Regions from separate parts of the Megasphaera sp. SW808 genome, predicted to be linked through region 1. Evidence: riboswitches for the same ligand, from Rfam matches in the RefSeq annotation. Region 1 holds a riboswitch; each other region holds the start of a gene.
The links. A riboswitch is a leader RNA that binds a small molecule or an ion and turns the genes downstream of it on or off. The one in region 1 is predicted to bind S-adenosylmethionine.
Positions count from the first base shown of each region.

Region 2: it holds a riboswitch for S-adenosylmethionine, as region 1 does, so the genes downstream of both, E0L13_RS08745 (methionine ABC transporter ATP-binding protein) here and metK (methionine adenosyltransferase) in region 1, are expected to answer to the same signal.
Region 3: it holds a riboswitch for S-adenosylmethionine, as region 1 does, so the genes downstream of both, E0L13_RS06980 (MetQ/NlpA family ABC transporter substrate-binding protein) here and metK (methionine adenosyltransferase) in region 1, are expected to answer to the same signal.

Region 1 is NZ_SJOT01000002.1:67,297-72,534, forward strand. Features, by position in the region: gene metK (methionine adenosyltransferase) at 1-1,065, opposite strand, end outside; SAM riboswitch class I at 1,121-1,223, opposite strand; gene coaBC (bifunctional phosphopantothenoylcysteine decarboxylase/phosphopantothenate--cysteine ligase CoaBC) at 1,301-2,515, opposite strand; gene rpoZ (DNA-directed RNA polymerase subunit omega) at 2,536-2,745, opposite strand; gene gmk (guanylate kinase) at 2,781-3,395, opposite strand; gene E0L13_RS01155 (DUF370 domain-containing protein) at 3,413-3,691, opposite strand; gene E0L13_RS01160 (YicC/YloC family endoribonuclease) at 3,702-4,577, opposite strand; gene E0L13_RS01165 (NFACT family protein) at 4,790-5,238, shown strand, end outside.
Region 2 is NZ_SJOT01000022.1:35,775-41,012, forward strand. Features, by position in the region: gene E0L13_RS08725 (NAD-dependent epimerase/dehydratase family protein) at 1-350, opposite strand, end outside; gene E0L13_RS08730 (EamA family transporter) at 537-953, opposite strand; gene E0L13_RS08735 (response regulator transcription factor) at 976-1,665, opposite strand; gene E0L13_RS08740 (HAMP domain-containing sensor histidine kinase) at 1,643-3,151, opposite strand; SAM riboswitch class I at 3,558-3,655, shown strand; gene E0L13_RS08745 (methionine ABC transporter ATP-binding protein) at 3,751-4,794, shown strand; gene E0L13_RS08750 (methionine ABC transporter permease) at 4,775-5,238, shown strand, end outside.
Region 3 is NZ_SJOT01000015.1:18,145-23,382, reverse strand. Features, by position in the region: gene E0L13_RS06990 (hypothetical protein) at 1-1,208, shown strand, start outside; gene E0L13_RS06985 (C-GCAxxG-C-C family protein) at 1,260-1,682, opposite strand; SAM riboswitch class I at 1,849-1,944, shown strand; gene E0L13_RS06980 (MetQ/NlpA family ABC transporter substrate-binding protein) at 2,048-2,881, shown strand; gene metF (methylenetetrahydrofolate reductase [NAD(P)H]) at 3,031-3,894, shown strand; gene speC (ornithine decarboxylase) at 3,955-5,238, opposite strand, start outside.

The sequences.
Region 1 (5,238 bases):
CATTTCGATGATGCCGGCCGGACGGAGGTCGAAGTGTTTGCGGATCAATTCGACAATCTTTTCGTTTTCGACTTTGCCCGTACCGAAGGTTTCTACGTGGATAGAAACGGGATGGGCTACGCCGATGGCATAGGCCAGCTGGATTTCGCATTTATCCGCCAAGCCTGCGGCTACGATGTTCTTCGCCACATAGCGGGCTGCGTAAGCTGCCGAGCGGTCTACCTTTGTGGGGTCCTTGCCGGAGAAAGCGCCGCCGCCGTGACGAGCCATGCCGCCGTAGGTATCGACGATGATCTTGCGGCCCGTAAGGCCGGAGTCGCCCTGAGGACCGCCGATGACGAAGCGGCCTGTCGGGTTGATGAACAGTTTCGTCTGGTCATCGAACAAGCCTTCGGGAAGTTCCGGTTTGATGACGTATTCGAGCAAATCTTTTTCAATCTGTTCGCGCGTAACTTCCGGGCTGTGCTGAGCCGAAATGACGATGGTGTCGATGCGGACAGGCTTGCCGTCTTCGTATTCGACCGTTACCTGCGTCTTTCCGTCCGGACGGAGGTACGGCAGCGTGCCGTCCTTGCGGACCTTGGCCAGACGGCGGGACAGGCGGTGAGCCAGAGAAATCGGCAGCGGCATGTAGTCGTCCGTTTCGTTCGTCGCGTAGCCGAACATCATGCCCTGGTCGCCGGCGCCGATCGAGTCGAATTTATCCGTCGTGCCGGATTTCTTTTCCTGCGCTTCGTCAACGCCCATGGCGATGTCCGGGGACTGTTCGTCCAGGGAAACGAGGACGCCGCACGTATCGCAGTCAAAGCCGTATTTTGCGCGGGTATAACCGATATTGCGGACCGTTTCGCGTACGATGTGCGGAATATCTACGTAGCACGTCGTGGAGATTTCGCCTACGACGTGTACCATACCTGTCGTTACGAGGGTTTCGCAGGCGACGCGGGCGTTTTTATCTTTTTCCAAAATTGCATCCAAAATGCCGTCAGAAATTTGGTCGGCCATTTTGTCGGGATGGCCTTCGGTTACGGATTCAGACGTAAAAAATTCACGATTCTTTGCCATTATATCCTCCTTATGCGTTCAAAAAAAATCCCCTCTGAAAAGAGGGGTATGTATCAGCCCATCTTTCAGTACGCTACACTGTTGGATTTAGCACCTTTCATTCACTGAAGGTTGCTGCTGCATCATCGGGCCAATCCCTCCACAGCTCTTGATGGTTAAATATTTTATTCACTTGACCTATTGTATACTAACAAGAAGAATTATGCAAGACCTATTCGAAAAATCATGGCCTCGATTACTGATTTTTTTTGGCTAAAATCGCCGCGGCCCGTTCTACGATGACCGCCGCCAGGTCTTCCTTGTCCATTTTCTCGAGCTTTTCCATCGAGCCGTCAGGGAACAGGAAGGTGGCGATATTCGTCGTGCCCTGGAAGCCGGCCCCTTCGGCGCTGACGTCGTTGGCGACGAGCATGTCGAGGTTCTTCTTCTTTAACTTAGCCGTGCCGTACTCGATGAGGTTCGTTGTTTCGGCAGCAAAGCCGATGAGAACCTGATGGGCCTTGCGCTGGCCCAAGCCGTACAGGATGTCCGGGTTTTTAGCCATCGTCAAGGTCAGCGTTTCGTCGGATTTCTTGATCTTATTCGCTGCCGGATGAGCCGAACGGTAATCGGCGACGGCAGCCGACTTGATGACCAGATCGCAGTCGTCGTAATACGAATCGACGGCGGCCTTCATGTCGTTGGTGCTGCCTACGTCGATGCGGCGCGCTACGCCGGCCGGCGTCTTCAGATGGTCGTTGCTGCCGGCGACCAAGGTGACGTCTGCGCCGGCAAAGGCTGCGGCTTTAGCGATGGCAAAGCCCATGCGGCCGCTGGAATGGTTGCCGATAAAGCGGACCGGGTCGATAGGCTCGCGCGTGCCGCCGGCCGTGACGATGACCTTCTTTCCTTTCAGCAGGTTCGTCCGGCAGGCTGCAAATTCAATATAGTCGACAATATCTTCCGGTTCGGGCAGGCGGCCGACGCCGGTAACGCCGCAGGCCAAATGACCTGTAGCAGGCTCGATGATTTCATAGCCGTACTCTCTGAGGGCGGCGATATTTTTCTGCACGATGGGGTTCGTGTACATGTTGCTGTTCATAGCCGGGGCGATGACGACGGGAGCCGTCGTAGCCATGACCGTCGTCGTCAGCATATCGTCGGCAATGCCGCCGGCAATTTTACCGATGACGTTGGCCGTAGCCGGGGCGATGACGAATACGTCGGCCCACTGGGCCAGGGCGATGTGTTCGACGTTAAATTCGGGAATATCGCCGAACATGGATACGGCGACGGGGTTGCCGGAAATTTCCCGCATCGTCAGCGGCGTAATAAACTCCGCCGCATGATCGGTCATAATGCACTTGACTTCGGCGCCGCGCTTGCGCAGCATGCTGGCGATTTCAGCGGCCTTAAACGCGGCGATGCCGCCGCTGATACCCAAGACGATTTTCTTGTTTTCTAATAACATGGCGATACTATCCTCCGCAATTATTTAATGCCGCCCTGAGGCTTTTCATAGGTAATCTTGCCCTGATCGATTTCTTCCATCGCGATGGAAACGACGCGCGTCGTTTCTACGTCTACGAGCGGTTCGTCGCCGTCCGTCAATTCGCGGGCCCGTTTTGCCGCCAGCGTAACTAAGGTGTATTTGCTGTCTACTTTTTTCATTAACGATTCCAACGTCGGTTTAATCAACATAAGAACATCTCTCCTCTTTTACTGCATACAAATTTCTATTGATACGCCTGCTTGGTCTCTTCGATACAGTTGGCGTTGCGCATGACTCGGCACTCCTCTGCTTTCAGCACGGCGGCAGCCTTCTGAATCGCTTCGCCCAGATCGTCGTTGACGATGACATAGTCGTATTTATCAATCCATTCCAGCTCGTTCCGGGCCTTCGCCAGCCGCGCGGCGATGACGTCGTCCGAGTCGGTATGGCGTCCCCGAAGCCGTTCTTCCAGGACGGCCTTACTCGGCGGAACGATGTAGATAAAGACACCTTGGGGATATTTTTCCTTCACCTGCATAGCTCCCTGAATGTCGATTTCCAGCATGACGTGGTTGCCCTGACGGAGCATCTGGTATACGTATTCCTTCGGTGTGCCGTAATAATGGTCGTATACCTTGGCGTGTTCCAAGAACGCGTCTTCCTTCAGCAGCTCTTCAAAACGGCCGTTGTCGGTAAAATAATAGTTGACGCCGTCTTCTTCGCCCGGCCGCGGCTGGCGCGTCGTCATAGAAATAGAATAATGGATATTGGGAAAATGCTCCCGCAGTGCGTCGCATATCGTCCCCTTGCCGGCGCCGGACGGGCCGGAGACGACGATAAGCAGACCTGAATCGATCATGGTCGCTCCATCCTCTCTTATAAATCTTCTTCTGGTTCTTCCTGGTCTTCCCCGTCGACCTGCAAAATGCGGTGGGAAATGGTTTCCGCCTGCAGGGCCGATAAGATGATCTGCCCATTGTCCATGATAAGGACCGAACGGGTCTTGCGGCCGAAGGTCGCGTCGATGAGCGTATTGCGCTCCCGCGCTTCCTGCACCATGCGCTTAATCGGCGCCGATTCGGGGCTGATAATGGCTACGACTTTGCTGCCCATTACCATGTTGCCGAACCCTATATTCAATAAGTTGAAATTCATAGACTCACCATCATTCGATATTCTGCACCTGTTCGCGGATTTTTTCGATTTCGTTTTTCAGCTGCAGGACATATTCCGTCACGTCGGTGTCGTTGGCCTTCGAGCCAATCGTATTGACTTCCCGGTTCAGTTCCTGGATGAGGAAATCAAGCTTGCGGCCTACGTCACCGTCCTGTTCCAGAAAGCCCTTTAATTGTACCACATGGCTGCGGAAGCGTACAACTTCTTCCGTAAAATCCACCTTGTCGGCGTATGTAGCTACTTCCTGCAGCAGCCGATCCTGGTCGGGAACCTGGCGGGCCGCATCGAACAGGGCCAGTATTTTCTTCTCCAGCCGTTCCTTATAGCGGGCGACGACGTCTTCTTTCTTCGCTTCAATGGCCTCGATCATAGCCGCCATCCTGTCGGTCCGCGCCAGCAAGTCGCGGCGGATATTAGCTCCTTCCTTGTCCCGCATGGCGACCATGCCGTCCAAGGCGCCCTGCAGGGCCTGGGCGAAGACGGGCCATACCTCTTCGGCGTTGACTGCCGGCGGTTCCTGAACGAACCAATCCTTAGTCAAGCCCATGATCAGCGGCAGCGTCGTCTTTTCTCCGCCGAACAGCGACTGGTTTACGTCGTCCATCGCCGCCTTGCAGGCTGCCAGGGCCGCGTAGTCGATGCGGATCTGCGGCGCCGCCGGCGTCAGCTCACCGACGGTGACGTATACGTCGACCTTGCCGCGGTGCAGCGTCTCCTTTATACTTTTCCGCAATTTATCTTCCAGCGCCAGATAGGCGTGGGGCATGCGGATGTTTAACTCTAAAAATCGTTGGTTGACGGCACGCATTTCAATGGTCACGCTGACGTGCTCATCGCTGTACGTACCTCGGCCGAAGCCGGTCATACTGCGCACTATGATGACCTCCTCTACAGCATCGTTCTATCTAATGTATTAGTATAACGTAAATCCGGCCGCAGGTCTATATACTTTTACGCAAAAGGCCGACTTTTCCCCTCAAAATCCGCGCCCGGCCGCAAGCCTATCTACTCACGGCCCCGTATTTATGGTATGATGTCAGAATAGAGTAATTTTGTAAAAGAACAGGAGTTGTCATTATGAATCTCGATGGCATTACGCTTCATTGTATTACCAATGAATTAAAAGATATATTAAAGGGCGGTCAGATTTCCAAAATATACCAGCTGGACAACCGCTCTCTTTACTTCCGCGTGTTCAACGATACGGGAGTCCACCACCTCATCATGACCTTGGATGATTCGCCTCGGCTGTACGTCGCGCGGCAGATGCCGCCGACGCCGGACGTGCCGACGGGCTTGTGCATGTTTCTGCGCAAATATTATGAAAACGGCCGCATCGCCTCGATCAGCCAGCTCCACATGGACCGGCTCATCGAAATTGCCGTCGACGTCCTCGACACGTCGGGCCAGCTGGCGACGAGGAAGATCCACGTCGAGCTCATGGGCAAATACAGCAACGTCATCTTCACCGAAGACGGCGTCATCATCGAAGCTCTCATCAAGACCCGCAAGGACAAGCAGGCCCT
Region 2 (5,238 bases), on a different contig from region 1:
GCCGACGAGGCGAAGACGACGCGCTGCACGCCGGTCTTGCGGGCGCATTCCAATACGTTGACCGTGCCCATGATATTGTCCCTCGTGTCGCCGTAGGGGTCCTTGATGGACACGTCGACGCGGGTCTGGGCCGCCAGATGGACGACAGCTTGAAACCGCCCTCGGTCCATGACGTCGAGCAGCATCGGGCTGTTGATATCCAGGCAGACGAAGCCGGCTCCTTCGGGCACGTTCGTCCGCAGGCCGCCGCGCAGGTCGTCGACGACGAGGACGTCGTGCCCCATAGACAGCAGCTTGCGTACGAGATGCGAACCAATAAAGCCGGCTCCGCCGGTGACGAGTACTTTCATAATGCTCCCTCTTTCTCCTAATAATTCAGGTCTTTATCATTTGTCCCAAGTATAGGAGGAGAAATTAAACAAAATTTGAACGAAGGACTACGAAAGCATAAACAGAGGGTAAAGAAATTTCCCGGAACATAAACGCAAAAAACTGCCGCGCCGAAGCACGACAGTTCTCACATATGCCATATGCAGTTATAGTACCATGAGCAGCGTCCCTATGGTGATGAAGGCCGCGCCGGCGACGACCTTTAGTGTCGCCGTTTCATGAAACAGGAGGAAGGCCAGGAGCAGGGTAATGACGACGCTCAGCTTGTCGATGGGCACGACCTTGGACACGTCGCCCAGCTGCAGGGCCTTGTAGTAGCAAAGCCACGACGCCCCCGTCGCCAGGCCCGACAGGATGAGAAAGAGCCAGCCCTTCCGGCTGATGCCGCCGAAACCGTCCCAGTGTCCCGTCAAGGAGACCATGCCGAAGGCCATGACTAAAGCCACGGCCGTCCGAATAGCCGTGGCCACATGGGAATTCACGCCTTCGATGCCGATTTTTGCCAGGATAGTCGTCAAGGCTGCAAATACGGCCGATCCCAGAGCTAACAGCGCCCACATCATCCTTCATCTCCCTTTCGGCCTATCATCGCGAGCGGAACCGATAGCCTGCGCCCCACACCGTTTCGATATACTTCGGCTTAGCCGAATCCTTTTCTATCTTGTCGCGGATGCGGTTCACGTGGACCGATACAGTCGCCGTTTCGCCCAGGGATTCTGCGCCCCAGACGCGGTCAAAGAGCGTCTCCTTGCTGAATACCATGTCGGGATTTTTCGCCATAAATAAGAGGAGCTCGAATTCCTTATTAGCCAGGGACACTTCTTTTCCGGCGATGAAAACCCGCCGCGCCGACTCGTCGATTTCCAGGTCGCCGTACTGCAGGACGCTTTTCGACGTCTCCCGGACCGTCAGCCTGTCGTAGCGGGCCAGATGGGCCTTGACGCGGGCGACGAGTTCGTTGGGGCTGAAGGGCTTGACGATGTAATCGTCTGCGCCCAGCCCCAGTCCCCGTATCTTGTCGATGTCTTCCTGCTTGGCCGACACGAGGAGGACGGGGATATTCTTGTACTCCCGGATATGGCGGCAAATCTGAAAGCCGTCTTGGCCGGGCAGCATGATGTCCAGCAAAATCAAATCGAAGGGCTGCCGCAGGGCCTGCTCCTGCCCCTTGATGCCGTCGGTCTCGATGGACACGGCAAAGCCGTTGGCTTCCAGATAGTCCTTTTCCAATTCGGCAATGCCTTTATCGTCTTCAATGATCAATATGTATTTCATCGTCAGTTCCTTCCTTCCGTATAGGCAATTCGATACAAATGGTCAGTCCCTTGGGCTGGGTCTGCTCGGCCCAAATCTTCCCCTTCATTTCATCGATGATCTGCTTGGCTACGGCCAGTCCCAGGCCGCTTCCCTTAGCCACGTCGCTGCGGGCCTTGTCGGTCCGGTAAAACGAGTCGAACAGCTTGGGCAGGTCGTCTGCGCCTACGCCCCGGCCGTCGTCGGCAAAGGTCAGCCGCACGGCGCTGTCTCCGGCAGCGTCTAGTGATATGTCCAAATGGCCTTCATCACCGTCTTTATATTTCACGCTGTTGCCAATGATATTTTCCACGACCCGCTGGAAATGGGTCCGGTCCATAGATACGACTGCCGTATCCACAGACGCCGTATAGGAAATGTCCAGACCCTGTCTGCGGAAATGCTCGGCCTGCTCGCCCGTGTAGTCTTCCAAATAGCCGCACAGGTCTACGTTTTCCCAGCAGAATTCTACCTGTCCCAGGTCAAACTTGGAAAAGAGGAACAGCGTCCGCACCAGGCGGGTCATCATCTTCGACGTGTCGATAATCATGGTCAGGTAATGGCTGCGCTTTTCCGGCGTATTGGCAATGCCGTCGCGCAGGCCGCTGGCGTAGCCTTCGATGCGGGTCAGGGGCGTCGCCAGGTCGTGGGAAATGCCGGCGATGAGCTCCTTGCGGTTTCTGTCGTAGGCATCTCTCATTTCCCGCGATGCCTTCAGTTCCCGGCGCATCGTCTCAAAGGCCCGGCAGGTCTGGCTGATTTCGTCGTTTCCGTCGGCGACGACGGGGTGGTCCAGATTGCCCCGGCTGATGTCTTCGGCGATGTTCCGCATCTCCTCTACGGGCCGGACGATTTGCCGGGCCAGCAGGCGCGCTAAGAAAAGCCCTACGGCAATCGTCACGAGGACCGCTAATACGGCTAAGACGACAAAGGCGACCTTCACGATATTCTTCGAGCTGAGGTCCCAAATGCCGCCGTGCTTGCGCAGTTGTACCGGCCCGATGACGGCTACGGCTACGCCCGTCTCAGGCGACGTATAATGGAAGGCGATGCCTTCGTCCGACCAGTTGAGGGCCGCGCCGCTGCCCGGGCTGCGCCGGTACGCCTCGCCGATCGTCGCCCAGGGATCAGTATACTCCGTCGCATACAGGATTCGTCCTTGCTGGGAAATCGCTACGGTAAGGCCCTGATCCTCCAAGTGGTCGCTCGTCTGCATGAGCCGGCCCATGCCTCCGGTATACCAGTCGGCGCGGACACAGAGGCGGCTCAGCTCAAACTGCACCGATAAGGTCGGGCCATTGCTCTCCGGCCAGAGAAAGGAAATGGCCGCCGCCCTGTTGATGTTGCCGAAGTGGAGGCCTAAAAAAATAGCGATGCTGACGACGAGAGTAAAGGCCACGGGAATGGCTATCATGACAAAGTTAGACAACAGCAATCGTTTTCCAATAGGTATATCTCTCAGGTTCATCTGTCCTTCTCCCCGCTTTCCTGCCGCATGACGCGCCTTGTCTTTTATTATACCACGCCGCCGCAGATATCTTGATGCGTTCGCAAATATATTCATTACTATGCAGTGTATGCGGAAAAGATAAACAAAAATTAAACGAAGGAAAAATTCTTCATAAAACCTCCGTGCCCTTGTCTTTTCTGCAGCAGGCATCCGATTGATGGGCTTAATACATTTAAAATGCAACTATATTTTTAGAAAAATATTCCGATTTTCCTGTGTATATTCTGCAATTTTACGAAAATCCCAGGCCACAGGCCGCGCCTATTTCTTTTGTTTTCTTATTATTTTACACGGCGAGATACCTCTTGCATTTGACAACACCCGTTCCTTAGTGATAATATGTTAAGCAACAACCAAATATACAAGTTCATCCAGAGCAGCTGAGGGACTGGCCCCATGACGCTGCGGCAACCCCCGTCAGGGAAGGTGCCAATTCCAACGGAGTATTCCGGCAGATGAAGCGACATACACGAAATACCGAGCCGTCATCTGTTTGACGGCTTTTTTAGTTGTACTGCCACCGGGTTGAACTCGTACTGAATCAAGGAGTTGATATTGTGATAAAACTGGAAAACATTACCAAAACCTACGACGGCAAGGCCCAGGTCCACGCCCTCAAAGGCGTCAACCTGACCATTGAAGACGGCGAAATCTTCGGCATTATCGGCAAGAGCGGCGCCGGCAAATCGACCCTCGTCCGCTGCATCAACATGCTCGAACGGCCGACGAGCGGCAACGTCATCATCGACGAAAAGAACCTGACGAACATGACCGACGCCCAGCTGCGGGCGGAACGCAAGCATATCGGCATGATATTTCAGCATTTCAACCTGCTCTCGTCGCGGACGGTCTTCGACAACATCGCCTTCCCCCTGGAGCTCATCGGCGCATCGAAGGAAGCCATCCAGAAAAAAGTCGCCGACCTTTTGGAATTAGTCGGACTGACGGACCGGCAGTTCAACTACCCGGCCCAGCTGTCGGGCGGCCAGAAGCAGCGCGTCGGCATCGCCCGGGCTCTGGCCAGCGACCCGAACATCCTCCTGTGCGACGAAGCCACGTCGGCCCTGGATCCGCAGACGACGAAATCCATCCTCGAGCTGCTCAAGGACATTAACCAGCGCCTGGGCATTACCATTGTCATCATCACCCACGAAATGGCAGTCATCAAGGAAATCTGCAACCGCGTTGCCGTCATTGAGGGCGGCGTCATCAAGGAAGCAGGCCGCGTCGTCGACGTCTTTACCAATCCCCAGTCCCAGACGATGAAGGACTTCGTCAAATCGGTCATCAACATGGAACTGCCCGCAGGCATCGCCAAGATGGGCATTACGGATCAGCCTGCGCCGGGCTACGATATGCTCGTCCGCCTGCGCTTCAAGGGAGCGGCTACGAACGAACCCGTCGTCGCATCGGTCGTACAACGCTTCCACACCTACGTCAGCGTGCTCTACGGCAATATCGACTACATTCAGGACGAACCTTTCGGCTATCTCATCGTCGTCATCATGGGTTCTATGGAACAACAGGCAAAAGCATTTGAATATATCAAAGAATTACCTATTGGAAGCGAGGTTTTAGGATATGTCCCAAGAAATCATTAATTTAATGCTCCAAGGCATTCAGGAAACGGTCTTCATGGTCGCCGTTTCCACGGTCATCGCCGCTATCATCGGTATTCCCCTCGGCATTACGCTGGTCACGACCAGCCGGGGCCATATTCTGGAAAACCGCTTTATCAATCAGATACTGGGCACCATCGTCAACATCATCCGCTCGATTCCCTTTATCATCCTCATGGTCGCCATCATTCCTCTGACCCGCATCATCGCCGGCACGTCCATCGGCACGACGGCGGCCTGCGTGCCCCTGACCATCGTGGCCATTCCCTTTTTGAGCCGCCTCGTTGAAACGTCTATCCGCGACGTCGACTTCGGCCTCGTCGAAGCCGCGGAATCCATGGGCGCCACGCCCTTCCAGATCATCCGCAAGGTCCTCATTCCCGAAGCCCTGCCGACGATCATCAACAACATTACGGTCCTCGTCGT
Region 3 (5,238 bases), on a different contig from region 1:
TCCGGCTGCACAAGGGCCTCTTGTATGACTATTATTCCATCCATACGCGGATCAAGGGACAGGAAAACGCCGCCCTGCCACAGGCCCATTACGAAGACAATATTCCCAATTTCTTCCAGGTACCATCCAGCGTCGACGTCTGGAGTTATTTGGAATACCGCAAGCAGGCTGAACGGGAAGCGGCCCAGCTCAACGAAATCCATAACCAGGCCGTCGCCGCCGCCGTCAACTCGGCGTCTCTCGACTTTACGATGCACCTGCCCATGGCCGTCGACGCCACAAACGCCGACCAGGTCCTCGACGACGGCAAGACCCTCGTCTGGGATTTGAAGCCGGCCTTTATCAACACCCAGGGCGCCTCGGCAGGCCAGGATATTCACATGCAGGCCCAGTTCCGCATTTTCCATCAGACGACGGCCATCCTGCTAGGCGTCGTCTGCGCGGCCCTCGTCATCGCGGCGATTGTCTGCGCCGTCCTCGTCAAGCGCAAGCAGCCGACGGGACAATCCAAGCCCTATCTCATCGGCCTGGCCGTCTCCATCGTCTGCCTCGTCGGCTTAGGCGGCCTCGTCCAATCGGCTACGGCAACGCAGGTCACCTTCTCCGACAGCGACCGCATCATCAGCAAAGCGTTGCCAGAAGGCTCAGCCTATCAAACGCTTCCGTCCCCCAACAGCCTGGACACCGCCAAGGCAATGGCAAAAGACCATACTCTCCATGGTGAAGTCGTGGCTGTTTCCGAAGAAGATGACGACGGCTACCTAGCATTGTTCCAGACGACAGCCGGCCCTTGTTTCGTCATTGCCGACAAAGCCAGTGATTCCATTGCCGTTGTGCCATTCAAACAGTCGCTCATCCATTTCCGCACACAGTACACCCAGTTCTCGAACGGTAAAAAGAGCTATTACCCCCTTACCTTTATCATGGCCCGGCAGAATGACACGAAAGATAGCCCTGACGTAAAACTAGGCATCTGGCAAAACGACATGCATCAAATTCCCACATACGTTCTCATTGAACCCGATGAAAACGATGTCATCCACGTTGACGGCAATCCGTCTTCAGCCTGGAACACCCTTACGCCATCGCATTATCAAGTGCCAATGAAAGATGAAATAAATATCCGCATGGCCAAGATTTTTGCCAACCACATCGACAGCCTGAGCAAGGACGTCCGGGCCCGCGACGTCATCCTGCCGAATAAATAAACCCGCAAAAAAAGACCTCGTACGACGCCGTACGAGGTCTTTTCCATGTCTTTATTTTTTAAGCAATCCCTTTTCTTCTATAAAGGCCGCCAGGAGCTCCGCCGTACCGACCATGAGCTCCGGACAGGATACGGGGCCGCCGTTGGCCGGGCTCTTGAGGACGCGGCAGCACGACGCGTGGAACTTACCCATCCACAGCTGATAAAATTCCTTTACGGGAGCGTAGATTTCCGCCTTGGTCTTTTCTTCCGGCGTATTGCGGCCTACGAGAAGGCCCAGGATATGGCAGGCGCCGTTCAGGGCGCCGCAGAGACAGCCCGAGCCGCCGACACCGCCGCCCATGACCGATACCATGCGGAACACGTCGTCCGACAGGTTGAGGCCGTAATATTCATTGCAGGCCTTTAATACCGTTTCGGAACAGTTATTGCCGCCTTGCTGGTATTTTTTTACTACGTCTTGAATCGATTCCATTTCGTATTACCTCCTAATGCAATATCTCGTCCTTTGATTATATCACATTTTTGCCGTTCTGCCCTTTACTTTCGTTCTCGTCATATCAGGCCGGCAGACTATGCAAATATAGCAATTTGACAAATCTGAGATTCATGATACACTATGTTCAAGACAATTTTACATCCTTTTATCCAGAGCGGCGGAGGGACTGGCCCAATGAAGCCCGGCAACCGATAACGACGGTGCTAATTCCTGCGGATTGATTTCCGAGAGATAAAGACCCTGCGACGATACCTCTTTCTCTTGGGAAAGGGGCTTTTTTCATGGGATAAAAGGCTAAACGGTCTTACGCCATATCATTTTATATTTAGGAGGAATCATTTATGAAGCATTTCAAAAAACTTACCGTCCTGGCCGCTGCGGCTCTCTGCGCGCTGGCCGTATTGGCCGCCGGCTGCGGCAGCGACGCCCCGGCAGGCGGCAAAGAGTCGACGCAGAATAAGGTCCTGACCGTCGGCGCGACGCCCGTTCCCCACGCGGAAATCTTAAACGAAATCAAGCCCCTCTTAGCCAAGGACGGCATCGATTTGAAGATCATCGAATTTACAGATTACGTCAAGCCGAATCTGGCCCTGAACGACAAGGAGCTAGACGCCAACTTCTTCCAGCACGGCCCCTACATGGAAACGTTCAATAAAGAACACGGCACGCAGCTCAAGGCCATCTGCAAGGTCCACATCGAACCGATGGGCATTTACTCCCATAAAGTCGCCAAACTGGACGAATTGGCAAACGGCGCGAAGGTCGCCATCCCCAACGACCCGACAAACGGCGGCCGGGCCTTGCTCATCCTGCAGAAGGCCGGCCTGATTTCCCTGAAGGATAACGGCAGTATCACCTCTACGGTGCAGGACATCGTGAAAAACGACAAAAACCTCCAGTTCGTCGAATTGGAAGCCGCCCAGATTCCCCGCTCCATTGACGACGTAGACATCGCCGTCATCAACACGAACTTCGCCATGGAAGCCGGCCTCAATCCGCTGAAGGACGCGATTTTCCTCGAAGATAAAGACTCGCCGTACGCTAACATCTTAGCCATCCACGAAGGCGACGAAAACCGCCCGGAAATCCAGGCTCTCGTCAAAGCCCTCCAGTCTCCGGAAGTGAAGAAATTCATCGAAGACAAATACCAGGGAGCTATTCTGCCCAGCTTCTAATACAACACACATATATATTCATGCAAAAGGGCCTCGTTCCAGGCCCTTTTGTTATACATACGGCCATACTTCATGGTATAATATAAACAAAAACACGCGGCTGTACTCGTGCTTATCCCCTGTCAGCTATGCAGCAAGGAGCAATATATATGCGCACAAATGAATTATTTGCAAAAAAAACAGTCTTTTCCTTTGAAGTCTTCCCGCCCAAGCCGGATACGCCCATCGAGACGATTTACGCCGCTTTAGACGAGCTGAGCCAGCTTCATCCCGATTTCATCAGCGTCACCTGCGGCGCCAGCGGAAGCGGCAGCGGCGGCAACCGCACCGTCGAAGTGGCCTCGGCTATCAAGCACACCTACGGCTGTGAAACGGCGGCTCATATGCCCTGCATTTACCTGACTGAAGACGACGCCCTGCGTACCCTGGACGCGCTGAAAAAGGCGGGCATCGAAAATATCCTGGCCCTGCGGGGCGACGAAACACCGGGCCGCGAACGGGCCCATGTCTTCGAACATGCCAGCGACCTCGTAGCCTTCATCAAGCAGAACGCCCCGGAATTCAACGTCATCGGCGCCTGCTATCCCGAAGGCCATACGGAAGCCCAGACCATGGCCGCCGACATCCGCAACTTAAAGACGAAGGTCGACGCCGGCGCCAGCGAGCTCATTTCCCAGCTTTTCTTCGACAACGCCACCTTCTACCGCTTCCTCGAACGGTGCGAAATCGCCGGCATCAGCGTCCCCATCGAAGCGGGCATCATGCCTGTCACCAATAAGAAGCAAATCGAACGGATGGTGTCCCTGTGCGGCGCGACCTTGCCGGTCAAGTTCCAGCGGGCCATCGCCAAATACGGCGACAATGCCGAAGCCATGCGGGATATCGGCATCGCCTACGCCATCGACCAGATCGCCGACCTTTTGGCTAACGGTGTCGACGGCATCCACGTCTACACGATGAACAACCCCTATATCGCCAAGAAGATTACAGAAGCCGTAAAAAATCTATTATAAGAAATCCAAAAAAGCCCTGTACAGCATCGCTGCACAGGGCTTTTAGTTTACCATATCGTTTTATTCTTTCAGCACGTAGCCGTAGGCGTGGACGCGGCCGTCGTCTTCGTGTTCCAGGTACACGCCCTGGATTTCCGAGGCAAAGCCGGGAAGCTCGTTGAGCCCTTCTTCGAGGGCCTTGAAATACTGGACGGCCGTCGGCGACCACCGTTCGCCCGGCACGACGCAGAGGACGCCCGGCGGATAGGGCAGGGCCCCTTCAAGGGCGATCCGGCCTTCCAGCTCGTCGAGAGGCACGAGCTCGCCTTGTCCGCGAATAAAGGCGTGCTGCGCTTCCTGCGGCGTCATGACGTATTCGGGGAAATAGTCGCGGCGGAACAGCTTCTTCTGCAAATCCTTTACATTTCTCGCCTTGTAGAAATCGTGCATTTCCTGGCAGAGCTGCTGGATCGTGTAGCCGGCGTAGCGTGCCGGATGGGAGTTGTACACGCCCAGGAGGACTTCCTGCATGGGCACGTTGTTGTCGACAAACCGTTCGAATCGGACGAGCTGCGACGTCAGGAAGCGGAGCTTATTCCAGTTTTCCGCCGGCGTCAGCAGGAACAGGATGGAATTCAGGTCGCACTTTTCCGGAATGACGCCGTTGCCCCGCAGGTACGTCGCCAGGATATTAGCGTGGATGCCGAAGTCTTCATACTCGCCCGTCTCGGCGTCGATGCCCGGCGTCGTGAGCAGGAGCTTGCACGGGTCGACGCGGTACTGGTCCGGGCCGTAGCCTTCAAAGGCATGCCATTTCGCGCCCGGCTCAAAGGTGAAGTAAGCGATGTCGTCGGCCATCTGCTCCGTGTCGCCGTCCTGCCAGGGCTTTCCGTGCACCGTCGGCGCGATGAACGGCTTGATATAGTGGCAGCGCTGGAGGATGCTCTTGCGGGCGTCAATGCCCAGCTTCACGCAGTCGCGCCACATCTTCCGGCCAGCATCGCCCGAATGGATTTTGGCGTTGACGGCGATAGTGGCGAACATGGGATAAAAGGGGCTCGTCGAGGCATTGGCCATGAAAGCGTTGTTAAAGGTCTTATGGTTGCAGTAGCGCTTTTGGTCGTGGATGTGATTGTCCTTTTTATGAATCTGCGAGGCCTGGGAAAAGCCGGCCTGCTGCTTGTGAACCGACTGGGTCACCATGATGCCCGGGTCGTCGCCGTGCAGATCCAGCAGCAGGGGCGAGCTGTCCCGCAGCATGGGGATAAACTGCTCGTAGCCGACCCAGGCCGAGTCGAACAGGATATAATCGCAAAGATGGCCTATCTTGTCGACGACGTAGCGGGCGTTGTACAGCGTGCCGTC